DNA from 2 places in the Paracoccus sp. NSM genome. Region 1 is predicted to be linked to the other one. Evidence: riboswitches for the same ligand, from Rfam matches in the RefSeq annotation. Region 1 holds a riboswitch; the other holds the start of a gene.
What was found. Region 1 has a riboswitch for thiamine pyrophosphate ahead of thiD (bifunctional hydroxymethylpyrimidine kinase/phosphomethylpyrimidine kinase). Riboswitches for the same ligand answer to the same signal wherever they lie in the genome.

Region 1 (4,404 bases):
ACCGCTGCACCTATGACATCACCTCGAAGCCGCCGGGCACGATCGAGTGGGAATGACGCGTCACTGACCGAAAAGCCCGCCTTGTCGCGGGCTTTTTCATGCGCCCGTCAAGGCGCGCCGGGCGTCCAGCGATGGAACAGGTCATTGCCCAGACGCCGCGTCTCGACCAGACGGAAACGCGGGGCTGCGGCAAGGCAGGGCCAGTCGGTCGCCCCGATGGCGGGCCGGGCCGCCGCGCCAAGGGCCAGACCGGCCGTGTAGCCCATCACCTGATCGACCAGCCCCGCCCGCAGCAGGTCAGCGGCCAGAACGCCGCCCCCCTCGCAGTAAAGCCGCGTGATACCGCGCTGTGACAGATCGCGCATGATCTCGGGCAGTTCGCCCTGCAGGAACCACAGGGGGCCGTGAGTTTCATCCTCGGGCGGCATCGGCGGCGGCGAGCCGCGCGTCAGCACCACGCGCACCGGCTGGCGCGGCGTGGCGATGCCGCGCACGTTCAGATGCGGCAGATCGGCCCGCGCCGTCCGGGCGCCCACCATCACCGCGTCATGGCTGGCGCGCATCGCATGGACATGCAGCCGCGCCTCGCGGCCGGTGATCCAGCGGCTTTCACCATCCGGCATGGCGATGCGCCCGTCGAAACTGGTCGCAAGCTTCAGCGTCACGAAGGGCCGCCCCCGCATCAGGCGGCTGAGGAACCCTGCCTGAAGCCAGGCCGCCTCGGGCGCCAGCACGTTTTCGGTCAGGGCGATGCCGCCCTCGCGCAGGATCGCATGGCCCGCCCCCGAGACGCGCGGATCAGGGTCGGTCATGGCCGACACGACGCGCGCGATGCCCGCCGTGACCAGCCCGCTGGCACAGGGCGGCGTGCGGCCATGATGGGCGCAAGGCTCAAGCGTCACATAGGCGGTGGCGCCGCGTGCGGCCTCGCCCGCCATATCCAGCGCCATGCGTTCGGCATGGGGGCGCCCGCCGGGCTGGGTCCAGCCGCGCCCCACGACGCGCCCGTCCCTGACGATGACGCAGCCCACCGCCGGGTTCGGCCAGACATTGCCCAGACCCCGCGCGGCAAGGCGCAGGGCATGGCGCATGTGGCGGATGTCATCCTCGGGGGCGGTCACGCCGCGGATTACTCGGACGCGGCGCCGGGGCGCAGTTCCGAGACGAACTTGTCGAAATCGTCCGCGTCCTGGAAGTTCTTGTAAACGCTGGCGAAACGAACATAGCCCACATTGTCGATCCGCGACAGCGCCTCCATCACGATCTCGCCGATCATCTTCGAGGGGATGTCGGTCTCGCCCGTGCTTTCCAGCCGCCGCACGATGCCGCTGATCATCTGTTCGATCCGGTCAGGCTCGACCGGGCGTTTCTGCATGGCGATGCGGATGGACCGGGCCATCTTGTCGCGGTCGAAATCCTCGCGGCGTCCGTTCGATTTCACCACGACCAGATCGCGCAGCTGCACGCGTTCATAGGTGGTGAAGCGGCCCCCGCAACCGGGGCAAAGGCGGCGGCGACGGATCGCCACGTTATCCTCGGCCGGGCGCGAGTCCTTGACCTGCGTATCGGCATGTCCACAGAATGGGCAGCGCATGGATGGTCCCTCTGGTCCGGCAATACACCGGCACTATAGGCAGGCCCGCAGGGATTGGGTAGTCTTATCCACGGCCTACCAGATCGGCCACGCGCGCCCTGTGTCCCGATTGCCTCGTTTGCCCCCTTGCGCCCCGATGGATGCTGATCTAGCGTCTGGCCAAACCGTTGGGGTGCCTGGAAACAGGCTGAGAGGCTTCACGCCAACCCATCGAACCTGATCCGGGTCATACCGGCGGAGGGAACGGTGCATCACGACGCAGCCCGCGCGCTGCCCCCGCGTATCGCCCCCCCTCCCCTTATGTCCCGACCGATAGCAAGGAGGAGACGCGTGACCGCCATCGCCCTGACCATTGCAGGCTCGGATTCCGGCGGAGGCGCCGGGATACAGGCCGACCTGAAGGCGTTCTCGGCGCTTGGCGTCTACGGCGCCAGCGTGATCACCGCGCTGACCGCGCAGAACACGCGCGCCGTCACGATGGTCGAGCCGGCCAGCCCGGCGATGATCGCGGCGCAGATGCGGGCGGTGTTCGACGATCTGGACATCCGCGCGGTCAAGCTGGGGATGCTGGGCGACGCGCAGGCGATCCGCACCGTGGCCGAGGGGCTGGAGGGGCGCGGGATGCCCGTCGTCCTCGACCCGGTGATGGTGGCGAAATCGGGCGATGCGCTGCTGCCAGACGCCGCTATAGGCGCGCTGCGCGAGGTGATGCTGCCCCGCGCCCACCTGCTGACCCCGAACCTGCCCGAGGCCGCGCGCCTGCTGGGCTGCGCCCCCGCCACATCCGAGGCCGAGATGGCGCGTCAGGCTGCCGCCCTGTGCACGCTTGGTGCACAGGCTGTGCTGATGAAGGGCGGCCATGCCGAGGGGGCCGTTTGCACCGACCTCCTGGTCACGCCCGAGGGCGTGACCCGCCTGACCGCGCCCCGGCAGGCCACGCGCAATACGCACGGCACGGGCTGCACGCTATCCGCCGCCATCGCCGCCGGGCTGGCGCAGGGGCTGGACCTGCCGCTGGCCGTGGGCGTCGCACATCGCTACCTGCAAGGGGCGATCGCCGCGGCGGACGGGCTGGCGGTGGGCCATGGTCACGGCCCGGTGCATCACTTCCACGCGGTCTGGTCCGATGGCTGACGTCACGATCATCGGCGCGGGCGTTGCGGGCCTGTTCGCGGCGCATGAGCTGGCGCGGCGGGGCCTTCGCCCGCGTCTCATCGACCGCAACGGGCCTCCGGGGCAGCATGGCTGTTCGTGGTGGGCGGGCGGGATGCTGGCCCCCCATTGCGAGGGCGTCACCGCCGAGCCGATCATCACCCGCCTCGGCGCCGAGGCCGCCGCGGCCTGGGCGCCCATCACCCCCGTCATCCATCGCGGCACGCTGGTCGTCGCGCTGGACCGCGACCGGGCCGAGCTGACCCGCTTTGCCCGGCGCAGCACCGACCACCAGACCTGCGCGCCGGGCGATCTGGAACCGGACCTGTCGCATCACCGCGCGGGCCTGTTCTTCCCGTCCGAGGCGCATCTGGACCCCCGCCGCGCGCTGGCCGATCTGGTCGCGGCCCTTGCCGCGCAGGGCATCGCCATAGAACGCGCCGAGGCCACCCCCGAGGCCATCCCCGGCCCCGTCATCGACGCGCGCGGCCTTGCCGCCACCCTGCCCGGACTGCGCGGCGTGCGCGGCGAGATGGCCGTGCTGCACGCCCCCGAGATCACGCTGACCCGCCCGGTGCGGCTGCTGCATCCGCGCCACCCGCTTTACATCGTGCCGCGCGCGGGGGGCCTGTTCATGCTGGGCGCGACGCAGATCGAAAGCACCAGCCGCGCGCCCGTCACGGCGCGATCCGCGCTGGAATTGCTATCCGCCGCCTATGCGCTTGACCCCCGCTTTGCCGAGGCCAGCGTGGTCGAGATGGGCGCCGACCTGCGCCCGGCCTTCGCCGACAACATCCCCCGCGTGGTCCTGCGCGGGCGGGTGCTGCATCTGAACGGCCTTTTCCGCCACGGCTACCTGATGGCACCGCTGCTGGCGCGGCAAGCCGCCGATTACCTGATCGACCGCAGCAAGGGAGAATTGCTCCATGAGGATTGAGGTCAACGGAACTCCCCGCGACATCGCCGCGACCACGGTGGCCGATGCTCTGACCGAACTGGGCTGGGCCGAGGCCCGCGTCGCCACGGCGTTGAACGGCGATTTCGTCCCCTCGGGCGCGCGCGGGACGCAGGCGCTGCGCGAGGGCGACCGGCTGGAGGTTCTGGCACCCATGCAGGGAGGGTGAGATGCGCGATTTCTACGGGATCAGCCTGTCCTCGCCGCTGATGCTGGGGACCGCGCAATACCCCTCGCCCGCTGTCCTGCAGGCCGCATTCCGGGCCAGCGGCGCGTCGGTCGCCACGGTGTCGCTGCGGCGCGAGGCAGGTCAGGGCCAAGCCTTCTGGTCGCTGATCCGCGAACTGGGCGTGCATGTCCTGCCCAATACCGCCGGCTGCCACAGCGCGCGCGAGGCCGTCACCACCGCCCGCATGGCCCGCGAGGTCTTCGAGACGAACTGGATCAAGCTGGAAGTGATCGGCCATGCCGACACGCTCCAGCCCGACCCGTTCGGCCTGCTGGAGGCCGCCGAGACCCTGGCCGCCGAGGGCTTCGAGGTGTTCCCCTACACGACCGAGGATCAGGTTCTGGCCGGGCGCCTGCTGGACGCGGGCTGCAAGGTGCTGATGCCCTGGGGCGCGCCGATCGGGTCGGGGCTGGGGCTGAACAACCGCTACGGCCTCAGGATGCTGCGCGCGGCCTTCCCCGATGTGCCGATGGT
Region 2 (4,404 bases), on a different contig from region 1:
CGGTCGAAGATGCCGCGCTCGATCTCCAGCGCACGGTCGCGGGCGTTCAGGATGCGGGTCTCCAGCTCGCTGAGTTCGACCGTGGTGAAGCGGATCTGGTTCGCGGTGGTCTGGCGGTGGATGAAGGTCTGGTTCAAGGGCGCGGCCATCATGCGTTCTGCATGGGTGGTCGTCGTTTCGATGAAATAGCCCAAGACGTTGTTATGCTTGATCTTCAGGCTGGAAACGCCCGTCAGCGCCGCGTAATCGGCCTGCATCCCGGCGATGACGCCACGCCCCTCGTCGCGCAGGCGCCGGGTCTGGTCCAGATCGTCGTCGTAACCCTCGGCCACGAAGCCGCCATCACGCGCCAGCAGGGGCGGCTCGGCCACCAGCGCATCGTTCAGAACCGCGACCAGTTCGTCATGGCCCACCAGATCGCCCGCCGCGTCGCGCAGAACCGCAGGCACATCCGCAGGCAATCGCGCGGCGATGGCAGCGCCCTGCGTCAGCCCGGCGCGGATCGCGGCCAGATCGCGCGGCCCGCCGCGTTCCAGCGCCAGCCGCGACAGCGCGCGGTCCATGTCGGGCACGCGGGCCAGCGCGCTGCGCAGATCCGAGAGCAGCCGCGCATCCCCGGCCAGAGCCTCGACCGCATCATGCCGCGCCGCGATCAGCGCCAGATCGCGCGACGGTGCGCTGATCCGGCGTTCCAGCAGACGCGCGCCCGGCGCCGTCACCGTGCGGTCGATGGCCGCCAGCAAGGACCCCTCGCGCCCGCCCGACAGGGCCTGCGTCAGTTCCAGATTGCGCCGGGTCGCCGCGTCGATCTGCATCGCGCCGCCCGCCCTTTCGCGGACCGGAGGCCGCAGCAGCGGCAGCTTGCCCTTCTGCGTCAGCTCAAGATAATCGACGATGGCGCCCATCGCGGACAGTTCCGCCCGGGTGAAGCTGCCGAAGCCGTCCAGCGTCTCGACCCCGTAAAGCGCGCACAGCCTGCGCGCCCCGGCGCCGCTGTCAAAGGCGCTGGCATGCAGGTCGGTCATCGCCGCGCCCGCCTCGGAGATCAGTTCGTCAAGGCCCGTGTCGCAGGCCAGCACCTCGCGCGGGGCCAGCCGCGCCAGTTCGGGCGCAAGGCGGGGCAGGGGGCAATCCATCACCGAAAACGCCCCGGTCGAGATATCGACCCAGGCCAGCGCGCCCTCGTCGCGCACTACGACGAAGGCCGCCAGGTAATTGTGCCGCCGCGCTTCCAGCAGCGATTCCTCGGTCAGGGTGCCGGGCGTGACCAGCCGCACCACGTCGCGCGCGACGACCGATTTCGACCCGCGCTTCTTGGCCTCGGCCGGGTCCTCCATCTGTTCGGCGATGGCGACGCGGAACCCCTTGCGGATCAGCGTCAGCAGATAGCTTTCGGCGGCATGGACCGGCACGCCGCACATGGGGATCGGCTCGCCCAGATGGGTGCCGCGCTTGGTCAGCGCGATGTCCAGCGCGGCGGCGGCGGCGACCGCGTCGTCAAAGAACATCTCGTAGAAATCGCCCATGCGGTAGAACAGAAGCGCACCGGGATTCGCCTCGCGGATCGCAAGATACTGCGCCATCATGGGCGTCGGCTGATCGGTCATGTCCTTCACCATGGCCTGCGTTCTAGCGCCTTGCGCGCGGGCGCGAAACCTCTACATTCGGGACCACCTCGGGGTGCCTTCATGGCTGAGACGCGACAGCGGACCCGTTGAACCTGATCCGGCTAAAACCGGCGGAGGGAAGGTCAAGCGCCCCTTTCATCCGAAACCCCATATGAAAGGAGGCGCCGATGCGAACCGCCCTTGCCCTGTTGCTGATGGCCGCGCCCGTCGCGGCACAGGCCCAGGCCGAAAACCGCGTGCTGACGGTCTATGCCGAGGATTACATCGCCAGCGAATGGGGCCCGGGCCCCGCGATCAAATCCGGCTTCGAGGCGTTTTGCGATTGCGAATTGCGCTTTGTCACCGGCGACATCCTGCCCCGCATCCTGATGGAGGGCGCAGGCACGCAGGCCGATATCGTCTTTGGCCTGAACACCGACGTTCTGGCCCGCGCCCGCGCATCGGGCCTGTTCGCGCCGCATGGGCAGGACACCAGCGACATGTCGCTGCCCATCGCATGGGACGATCCGATCTTCCTGCCCTATAACTGGGGCGAAACGGCCTTTGTCTATGACACGACGCGGCTGGAAAACCCGCCTGCCAGCTTTGCCGAGCTGCTTGAGGCGGATGACCTGCGTATCGTCATCCAGGACCCGCGCAGCTCGATTTCCGGGCTGGCGCTGCTGTTCTGGGTGAAACAGGTCTATGGCGACGAGGCCGGTGCGGCCTGGGCCGCGCTTGCGCCCAAGGTGCTGACCGTGACGCGCGGCTGGTCGGAAAGCTACGGCATGTTCACCAGCGGCGAGGCCGACATGGTGCTGTCCTACACGACCTCGCCCGCCTATCACATCGCCGCCGAGGAGGACGACACCAAGCGCGCCGCGATCTTCTCCGAGGGCCATTATTTCATGACCGAGGTTGCGGGCCAGCTGGCCGGGACCGATCAGCCCGAACTGGCCCAGGCCTTCATGGACTGGATCATGACGCCCGAGTTCCAGCAGGTCGTGCCCCTGGCCAACTGGTCCCTGCCCGCCGCGCTGCCTCGGGATGAATGGCCCGAGGTCATGCGCGACCTGCCCCGCCCCGAAACCACGCTGTTCTATTCCGAGGACGAGGCCGAGGCCCTGCGCCAACCCGCGCTGGACGAATGGCTGCGCGCCTTCAACTAGGCCATCTGGTCGCGGCGGCTCTGGCTGCCGCGATCCTTGGCACGCTGGCCGCGGTCGCATGGTTTGCGGGCGGCCTGACCGGGCTGACCGAATGGGACTGGCGCGCGGTGCGCTTCACGCTGTGGCAGGCGGCGCTGTCGGCCACGCTGTCGGCGGTGCTGGCGATCCCGGTCGCCCGCGCGCTGGCGCGGCGGCGCTTTCGCGGGCGGGGGCTGCTGGTCACGCTACTGGGCGCGCCCTTCATCCTGCCGGTGATCGTAGCGATCATGGGGCTGATCGCGGTCTTCGGTCGCAACGGCACCGTGAACGAGGCGATGCGCGCCCTCGGCCTGCCCGAAATCGGCATCTATGGCTGGCAGGGCGTGATCCTGGCGCATGTGTTCTTCAACCTGCCCCTGTCGGTGCGGCTGATCCTGCAAGGCTGGCAGGCGATCCCGGCGGAACGCTTCCGTCTGGCCGCCAGTCTGGATTTCGCGCCCCGCGACGTGGCGCGGCATCTGGAACGCCCGATGCTGCGCGCGACCTTGCCGGGTGTCTGGCTTTCGGTGTTCCTGGTCTGCCTTACCTCGTTCACCGTCGCCCTTGCGCTTGGCGGAGGTCCGCGCGCCACCACGGTCGAGCTGGCGATCTATCAGGCCTTCCGCTTCGATTTCGACCTTGGCCGCGCCGCGACGCTTGGGCTGGTGCAGATTGCGCTGTGCATCGCGGCCCTGCTGGCGGCGCGGGCCATCGCGCTGCCTGCGGGCTTTGGCGCGGGGATGGACGCGGCCATGCCGATCCCCGCGCCGCGCGGCTGGTCGCTTGCCACCGATGTGTTTGTGATCACGCTGGCGGCGGGATTTCTGCTCTGGCCGATGATTGCTGTGATCACGACCGGTCTGCCGCGCATCCCGGCCCTGCCGCCCGAGGTCTGGGACGCGGCCCTCCGCTCGGTCGTCATGGCGGTCGCCTCGGCGCTGTTGTCGGTGGGCGCCTGCCTTGCGCTGGCGCTGAGCATCGCCCAAGGCCGCGCGCGTTGGGTCGAAGTCGCGGGGATGCTGCCGCTGATCGCCTCGCCCCTGGTGCTGGGGACGGGGCTGTTCATCCTGTTGCGCGGCGCGGTCAGCCCGCAGCAGATGGCGCTGCCCGTGACGGTGGCGGTGAACGCGGCGATGGCGCTGCCCTTCGGGCTGCGCGCGCTGATCCCGGCGGCGCAGGCGCTGCGGGCCGATTACGACAGGCTGGCGGCCTCGTTGGACCTGCGCGGCTGGGCGCGGCTGCGATACCTGACCCTGCCGCGCCTGCGCCGCCCGCTTGGCTTTGCGGCGGGGCTTGCGGCGGCCCTGTCAATGGGCGATCTGGGTGTGATCACACTTTTCGCCAGCGATCAGCCGACCCTGCCGCTGAAGCTTTACCAGCTGATGAACAGTTACCGGATGGCGGATGCGGCGGCGGCCTCGGTCCTGCTGATGGCGCTCAGTTTCGGGGTGTTCTGGCTGTTCGACAAGGGAGGCCGGCTTGAGCCTTGAATTCCGAGACATCCTGATCCGGCAGGGCGATTTCACGCTGGCCGCCGACCTGACCGTGCCGCAGGGCCGCCACGCGGTCATCGGCGCCTCGGGGTCGGGCAAATCGACGCTTCTGTCGCT

Region 2: another riboswitch for thiamine pyrophosphate. It lies ahead of ACTZWU_RS00885 (thiamine ABC transporter substrate-binding protein); the one in region 1 lies ahead of thiD (bifunctional hydroxymethylpyrimidine kinase/phosphomethylpyrimidine kinase).

What each region holds. Positions count from the first base shown of each region.
Region 1 is NZ_JBQTCG010000003.1:30,609-35,012, forward strand. It holds gene guaA (glutamine-hydrolyzing GMP synthase) at 1-56, shown strand, start outside; gene ribD (bifunctional diaminohydroxyphosphoribosylaminopyrimidine deaminase/5-amino-6-(5-phosphoribosylamino)uracil reductase RibD) at 108-1,091, opposite strand; gene nrdR (transcriptional regulator NrdR) at 1,130-1,594, opposite strand; TPP riboswitch at 1,753-1,854, shown strand; gene thiD (bifunctional hydroxymethylpyrimidine kinase/phosphomethylpyrimidine kinase) at 1,895-2,728, shown strand; gene ACTZWU_RS06045 (FAD-dependent oxidoreductase) at 2,721-3,683, shown strand; gene thiS (sulfur carrier protein ThiS) at 3,673-3,870, shown strand; gene ACTZWU_RS06055 (thiazole synthase) at 3,872-4,404, shown strand, end outside.
Region 2 is NZ_JBQTCG010000001.1:181,895-186,298, reverse strand. It holds gene mutS (DNA mismatch repair protein MutS) at 1-1,607, opposite strand, end outside; TPP riboswitch at 1,667-1,764, shown strand; gene ACTZWU_RS00885 (thiamine ABC transporter substrate-binding protein) at 1,796-2,776, shown strand; gene ACTZWU_RS00880 (thiamine/thiamine pyrophosphate ABC transporter permease ThiP) at 2,755-4,284, shown strand; gene ACTZWU_RS00875 (thiamine ABC transporter ATP-binding protein) at 4,274-4,404, shown strand, end outside.